One region of the Methylotuvimicrobium sp. KM2 genome, then DNA from elsewhere that is predicted to be linked to it. Evidence: riboswitches for the same ligand, from Rfam matches in the RefSeq annotation. Region 1 holds a riboswitch; the other holds the start of a gene.

Region 1 (3,355 bases):
AACACCCCAAGATCGTCCGGCGAGGAAGCTATGACCTGTTCGACTATCCGGCGTTGAATGGTTATGAAATTCATTGCGGGCGCATGACTCAATACCCGCTTTTTTATCGGCAAGGCGCGGTCGCCGGCACGCATGTACACGGCGTTTTCGACAACGACTTATTTCGAAACGCTTATTTCAAAGCCCTGACCCCCGATTATCGAGGTTATGCCTACGCCGGCTACCGCGACGCTCAAATTCAGGGCTTTGCCGACCGGGTCGCGGCCAATCTGGATTTGTCGTTGATCCTGGAAGCCTTACAGGAGCCAGCATGAAGACCTTATTCATCGGCGGCGTCAAGAGCGGTAAATCGCGCTTGGCGGAAGACTATATTTTGCAGCGATGCGGGGATGAAAAACCTTATTATCTGGCGACGACCGAATTTTTCGACGACGAAATGAAGACCCGGGTGGCCGTTCACCAGCAGCGCCGGCAGGATTCGTTCATTACGGTCGAGGAACCGGTCAAACTGCTCGCCGCATTGCAAGGCTTGAACCGTCCGGTATTGGTCGAGTGCGTGACGATGTGGCTGAACAATGCCTTGTATCATCAAATTCCCGAATCCGCCATCCTTCAAGAATTGGACTCCGTGTTGCGGCTTCCCGCCGAATTAGTCTTGATTCATAACGAGGTCGGCCTCGGCGTCATCCCCGACAGTCGTTTGGCCCGGCAATTCATCGATTTATCGGGCAAGGCCGCGCAATTGATGGGCCGGCATTGCGATCGCGTCTTTTTTTGCAGCGCAGGGTTAAAATTGCAGATGAAATAAACCTAAATTCGGCGCTGTGGGTCGGCAAACAAGCGCCCTTGTCGAATTGTCGCGTCGTCCTATCAGACTTGCGGTTTTTTGAGCGGCAATGGCCTCGAAAATCGCGACGTAGGCGTCGCTCCCACAAATGACCGGAAGCTCTGTGGGAGCGATCCCCAGATCGCGATATCGGAGCCACTGATATCCAATATCCGCAGATTTATCAAACAGCACCGTTTCCAGGAATACGATGACCTCTGTTTACTCCCTTTATACTCAAAAAAATTAGTTAACTTTATGAAGGTATGGGGTGTGGCTAGCGAGGATGTCGGCAGCAGGGAACGCTGCCGTCAAGCCCCCATGGATGGGTTTACGGCGGTCCTCGATAGACACATCTCATACCTTTTATTCTAAGACGATTTTTCAATCAAAAGGGAATAGCAAGTTTACCGATATTTGTGTATAACGATGAACGCAGAGCATGGGAACGAGCGTGAGCCTCGGTGTAGGGTAGTAGCGAAGCGGAAACCCGTCCAATGGGAGAGTCGCGGCGGTTTGCAACGATGGAATTCGGCTTCGCCTCTACGCATCTAAAATGTTAAATAACCTTTTAGGGAAACATAAGCCATTGAATCACCCCCCCCTTATTTTTCTTCCACTTGCATTCAGCCGGTAAATCCCTATAATGCCCTCCTTGCTTTCAGGTGCCCCGCCCTAGAATCGACAAATCGATTCTAGGGCGGGGTTAAACGGGAAGCCGGTCAGGTTATCAAACCAATGCCGGCGCTGCCCCCGCAACGGTAGATAAGTAAAGAATCATCAATTTGCCACTGTGTGCAATGACATGGGAAGGCGATGATTCAGGCCAATGGCCACTTATAAGCCCGGAGACCGGCCCGATAGCGATTCGATACAGCGGAGGGCTGTTAACGAAACGGTCGAGCCATGCTCCGCCTTTTCGCCGCACGCCCTTGCGTTGTAATTTTACAACCTTTCATGCGCGGGCGGCGCAGAGGACATCATGCGAATATTCTATCTAAGCCCACTGTTATTCACCGGCTTCCCTATTTCGGCCTTGGCCGACTCAACTCCGGACGAGACGCCGTTACATTTACCCGAAATGCTGATCACGGCAACTCGGTCGGACAGTCCCAAAGACCATCTGGCAACCGCCAGCACCGTATATACGCGGAAAGACATCGAACGCCTTCAGGTCAATACCTTGCCGGAATTGCTGAGAGGCTCGACCGGCCTCGATATCACGCAACAAGGCGGATACGGTAAAAATTCCAGCGTCTTCATACGCGGCACCGGTTCCGGCCATGTGTTGGTACTCGTCGACGGCATCCGCTTCGGTTCGGTCACCTCCGGCACTTCGCCATTCGAACTATTGCCGATCGATCAAATCGAACGCGTCGAGATCATTCGCGGTCCGCAGTCCAGCCTTTGGGGCGCCGAAGCCTTGGGCGGCGTTATCCAAATTTTCACCCGTAAAGGCACACAAGAAGAAAAACCGACGATCACGATCGATGCCGGCGGCGGTTCGTTTAATACCGCCAAGGCCTCCGGCACGATCAGCGGGCGTTATCAAAATAGTTGGTATACCCTCGGCGCGTCGCATTTCAATTCGCAAGGCTTCGATGCGCGACAACCGACTACCGGTTTTTTCGGGGTGGATGAGCCCGATAAAGACGGTTTCTACAATACCGGACTCAATGCGCGCTTGGGCCACCGCTTCGATAACAATGCCGAGATGGAAGCCAGCTACATGCGCTCGGAAGGTCGCAACGACTTCGACGGAACGCCGAATAAAATGGAATTCGTCAATCAAGTCATTGGTCTGAGTGGCGCTATCGACGTCATCGACAATTGGCGCTCGACCTTACGGTTAGGGCAAAGCCGAGACGATAACGATAATTTTGCGCCTGACGGCTCGTTTTTCAGCCGTTTCGACAGCACGCGTTGGAATGCCAGTTGGTTAAATGCGGTTAAATTGTCGGACGATCATCAACTGACGCTCGGGGCCGATTACCGTTTGGATGAAGCGAATAGCACGACCGATTACACCGAGCTATCGCGTTACGATGTCGGCGTGTTCGGCGAATGGCACGGACGATTCTTCGACAACCATCATCTGAACGGTTCGATTCGTTGGGATGAAAACGAAGCCTTCGGCGATTTCGTCACCGGCAGCATCGGCTGGCGTTCCAATTGGGATTACGGCATCAGTACATTCGCCAATTTCGGCAACGGCTTTAAGGCCCCGAGTTTCAACCAACTCTATTGGCCTGGATTCGGCAATCCCAACTTGATGGCCGAAGAATCGAAATCGGTCGAGGTCGGACTCGCGGGCAACCATGACTGGCTACAGTGGGAGATTCGCGCTTATCATACCGACCTGGATAACTTGATCGTCAATGTCTTTGATCCGGTAACGTTTAACTTATCCGCCGAAAATATCGGCAAGGCCCAAATCGACGGTCTCGAAGCCGAAATCGGCATGCAAATTTTCGGTTGGAACGCCAAATTGGGCATGAATTTGCTCCGTCCGGTCGACCGCGAAACGAA
Region 2 (3,355 bases), 1.3 Mb from region 1:
CCGCTTGGAAAAGATATATGAACCCTTCGAAAGAGTCGGGAGAGATGATAGGCAGTGAAGAGAGGAGATAAAATGCGACAAAATGCCGCACCATGGATTGTAGAAATTTGCAATGAAATAATTATGTTATATGACTCATTCTCCAATATTTTTTGCGGCATATGCCACGATTTTTCAAAATCCGCTGTATTTTTATTCAAAAAAATATTATTACAAACCGCAATCGTTGCCGTTAACAACTACCAGCGTGAATTCATCCTAACTTTCATGGCGGCCTTACAAAGCCCCAGCAAATGAAAGTGAATCCTTTGTGGGAACCTATAACATGGTTGCCGAGACAAGTTCGGCATGCATTGCCATGCTGGAGCGGTTAGAACCTAAAAAGAGCAGTTGAGAGCCTCAAACTACCGTTCGCCCTGAGCCCATCGAAGGGTGAACGGTAGTTTGAGGCTCCACCAAGACGGTGAACGTGTTGTAGACCCTTCATGCTTCGACTTGGCTCAGCACGAACGGTCTACAACACATGTCAACTGCTCTTTTTAGGTTAGAACGAAGAATTTTCGTGTTTTTCGTGACCAAAATGCATTTTTATTTCCTAATTAGCAAGTTTCTTCAGTTAAAGCCCAAAAACCAGCATATCCCTAGCAGGACGGGGTTTGCAACCCCGTCCTAAACGTTTCGACTTCGGCCGAAGTCAGCCGAATTGTTTAGGGCAAACCGAAACGTTGGGGACGGGTTAAATAACCCGTCCCACAGAAGTGGCTACGACTGGCCACTGCTCGGACAGTTGACTTCGGCAAGCTGAAGCATCTTGCTAATCAGGTTTTATTTTGCAGACATAGCGCACTGGGATTCGGGCTACGGCAATATTTGCTCAACAAATCTTTTGCCTTTAGAACTCGTCCGGTCCGGGTTAGCAGAATGACACATTCCATTTGCACGGTTTTGATGGGTAACCTATAATCCCCAGCTTGTTTTACGGTTCCCGCACTGCGCGGGTGAAACTGGAAGCCGGTTAAAGGCCGGCGCTGCCCCCGCAACGGTAGGTGATTTTTCACGAGCCCGGAGACAGGCCCTAAAACTTAGGCGATTGACAAGAATAAACATACCCAAATAACGCAGGATTTTTGTTCAGCTACAAAAACCGGAAAGGGGCGCATAGTTGCGCTATGTAACCCTTTCCGGTTTGCAGTAGATGGACAAAAAGACCAGTTAGTTGGGTATGTTTTTCGCCGGAAATCGCCTTGCAGAACAGTATTGCGGCGGGCGATCTGTCAAATCTTTTTTGGTTTGTCTTCCCCTCCGTTTTTCCGTCAATCAGACTTGGGAAGGACAATCACCATGAAAACACTCGCCGGCTCTTCCGTCGTTTACTCCGCTAAATTTCTCCCGGGCTTGAGCGCCATCGTATTGGGCTTGACCGTGATTCTAGGCCTCGGCTTTATGCAGGACGCCAACAACTACATTCATAATGCCGCACACGACGGACGCCATAGCGCCGCATTTCCCTGCCATTAAGCGTGGCCGATTTTCGTAAACTGGTGATCGCCGCATTGACGGCCGGCATCCTGTCCGGCCTGCTGCTTAGCGTCTTACAGTATTATCTGACGCAACCCTTGATTTTAGCCGCGGAACAATTCGAAGCGCCCGCAACCGGCTCCGAGCATGAGTGGCAACCGGAAGACGGTTGGCAACGCTTCGCCTTCACACTGCTGTTTAACGGACTGAGCGGCTTCGGCTTTGCCTTGCTCTTGAGTGCGGCGATGTATTGGCACGGCACGGGCGGCTATTGGCGCGGCTTATTTTGGGGCTTGGCCGGTTATTCGGTTTTTTTCGCTGCGCCTTCATTGGGCCTGTCGCCGGAATTGCCCGGAACCGACAGCGCCGCCTTACTCAGCCGGCAGGCCTGGTGGCTATTCACCGCGGCCTCGACCGCAGCCGGTTTATACGGACTCTTATTGAGCAAAAACCGTGGCCTGCAAATCGCCGGTGGCCTGTTATTGGCCGTCCCGCATTTGATCGGCGCCCCGCATCCGGAAATAGCGCAAGCCTTGGCGCCCGAGGCCTTACAACAGCGATTCGTAGTAATGTCCGCCCTCAGCAATGCTCTATTCTGGCTCAGCCTCGGCGCCTTAGCCGGATTTACCTTGACCAAACTCAAACTGTAATCATGAACACTAGCCCATCCGTCCGTCACTGTCCGACCATGCTGATCAGCGCGCCCGCTTCCGGCCAAGGCAAGACGACCGTGACCGCCGCGCTGGCAGCCTATCACCGAAGTCAAAACCGCAAGGTCAGCGTATTCAAAACCGGCCCGGATTTCATCGATCCGCAGATTCTGGCTCATGCCTCGGGACGGCCGGTCTATCAACTGGATTTGTGGATGATGGGCGAGGCGCATTGCCGCGACTTGCTCTATCGCGCCGCCGCCGAATCCGATGTCATCCTGATCGAAGGGGTAATGGGCCTCTTCGACGGCGACAGCAGCAGCGCCGATCTGGCGCAAGCGCTGTCGGTACCGGTCGCCGCCGTGATCGACGCGCAAGGCATGGCGCAAACCTTTGCCGCCGTCGCCTACGGTTTGGCTCATTACCGGCCGAACCTAAGGTTTGCCGGCGTGATCGCCAACAAGGTCGGCAGTCAAAGCCATGCCGGATTACTGCAAGAAGCGCTGCCGGACGATATGCCCTTGCTGGCGGCCCTATCTAAAGATGCGGAGATCGCTTTGCCGTCGCGGCATTTGGGTTTACTGCAGGCGGACGAGATCGGTGACCTGAACCGAAGACTGGCGCGAGCCGCCGAATTATTGACCGAATCCGCGCCATGCCGCTTGCCCGAACCGGTTGACTTTGCCCCGGCGGCAACGACGCCGACGCCGCGCCTTCTTGCCGGCAAGCGCATCGGCATCGCCCGCGACGCGGCCTTTTCATTCATCTACCAGGCCAACCTCGATTGCTTGCAGGCCATGGGCGCCGAGCTGCGTTTCTTCTCGCCGTTGACCGACGCCGAATTGCCGGAGGTCGATAGCCTCTATCTGCCGGGTGGCTATCCCGAACTGCATCTAGCGGCCCTCGCCGATAATCGCGCGATGAAACAGGCCTTGCATGACTATCACCGCGCCGGCAAACCGATTTACGCCGAATGCGGCGGTTTTTTATATCTGTTGGAAACGCTGACCGACAAACAGGGGCAATCGGCCACGATGGCTGGCCTGTTGTCGGGCCGCGCGACAATGCAGAAACGACTGGTCAATCTGGGCATGCACAGTTTGCAACTGGAGCACGGAGAAATACGCGGCCATAGTTTTCATCATTCGCTTCTGGAAACCGATAAGGAAGCCTCGACCGTATCGATT

What was found. Region 1 has a riboswitch for cobalamin ahead of WJM45_RS06000 (TonB-dependent receptor). Riboswitches for the same ligand answer to the same signal wherever they lie in the genome.
Region 2: linked by a shared signal. The riboswitch ahead of WJM45_RS11400 (CbtB domain-containing protein) and the one ahead of WJM45_RS06000 (TonB-dependent receptor) in region 1 are both predicted to bind cobalamin.

Annotation. Positions count from the first base shown of each region.
Region 1 covers NZ_CP150634.1:1,385,998-1,389,352, reverse strand. Annotated here, with positions in the region: gene WJM45_RS06010 (cobyric acid synthase) at 1-314, shown strand, start outside; gene WJM45_RS06005 (bifunctional adenosylcobinamide kinase/adenosylcobinamide-phosphate guanylyltransferase) at 311-808, shown strand; cobalamin riboswitch at 1,473-1,702, shown strand; gene WJM45_RS06000 (TonB-dependent receptor) at 1,809-3,355, shown strand, end outside.
Region 2 covers NZ_CP150634.1:2,698,657-2,702,011, forward strand. Annotated here, with positions in the region: gene WJM45_RS11395 (hypothetical protein) at 73-297, shown strand; cobalamin riboswitch at 963-1,093, shown strand; gene WJM45_RS11400 (CbtB domain-containing protein) at 1,342-1,518, shown strand; gene WJM45_RS11405 (CbtA family protein) at 1,521-2,168, shown strand; gene WJM45_RS11410 (cobyrinate a,c-diamide synthase) at 2,171-3,355, shown strand, end outside.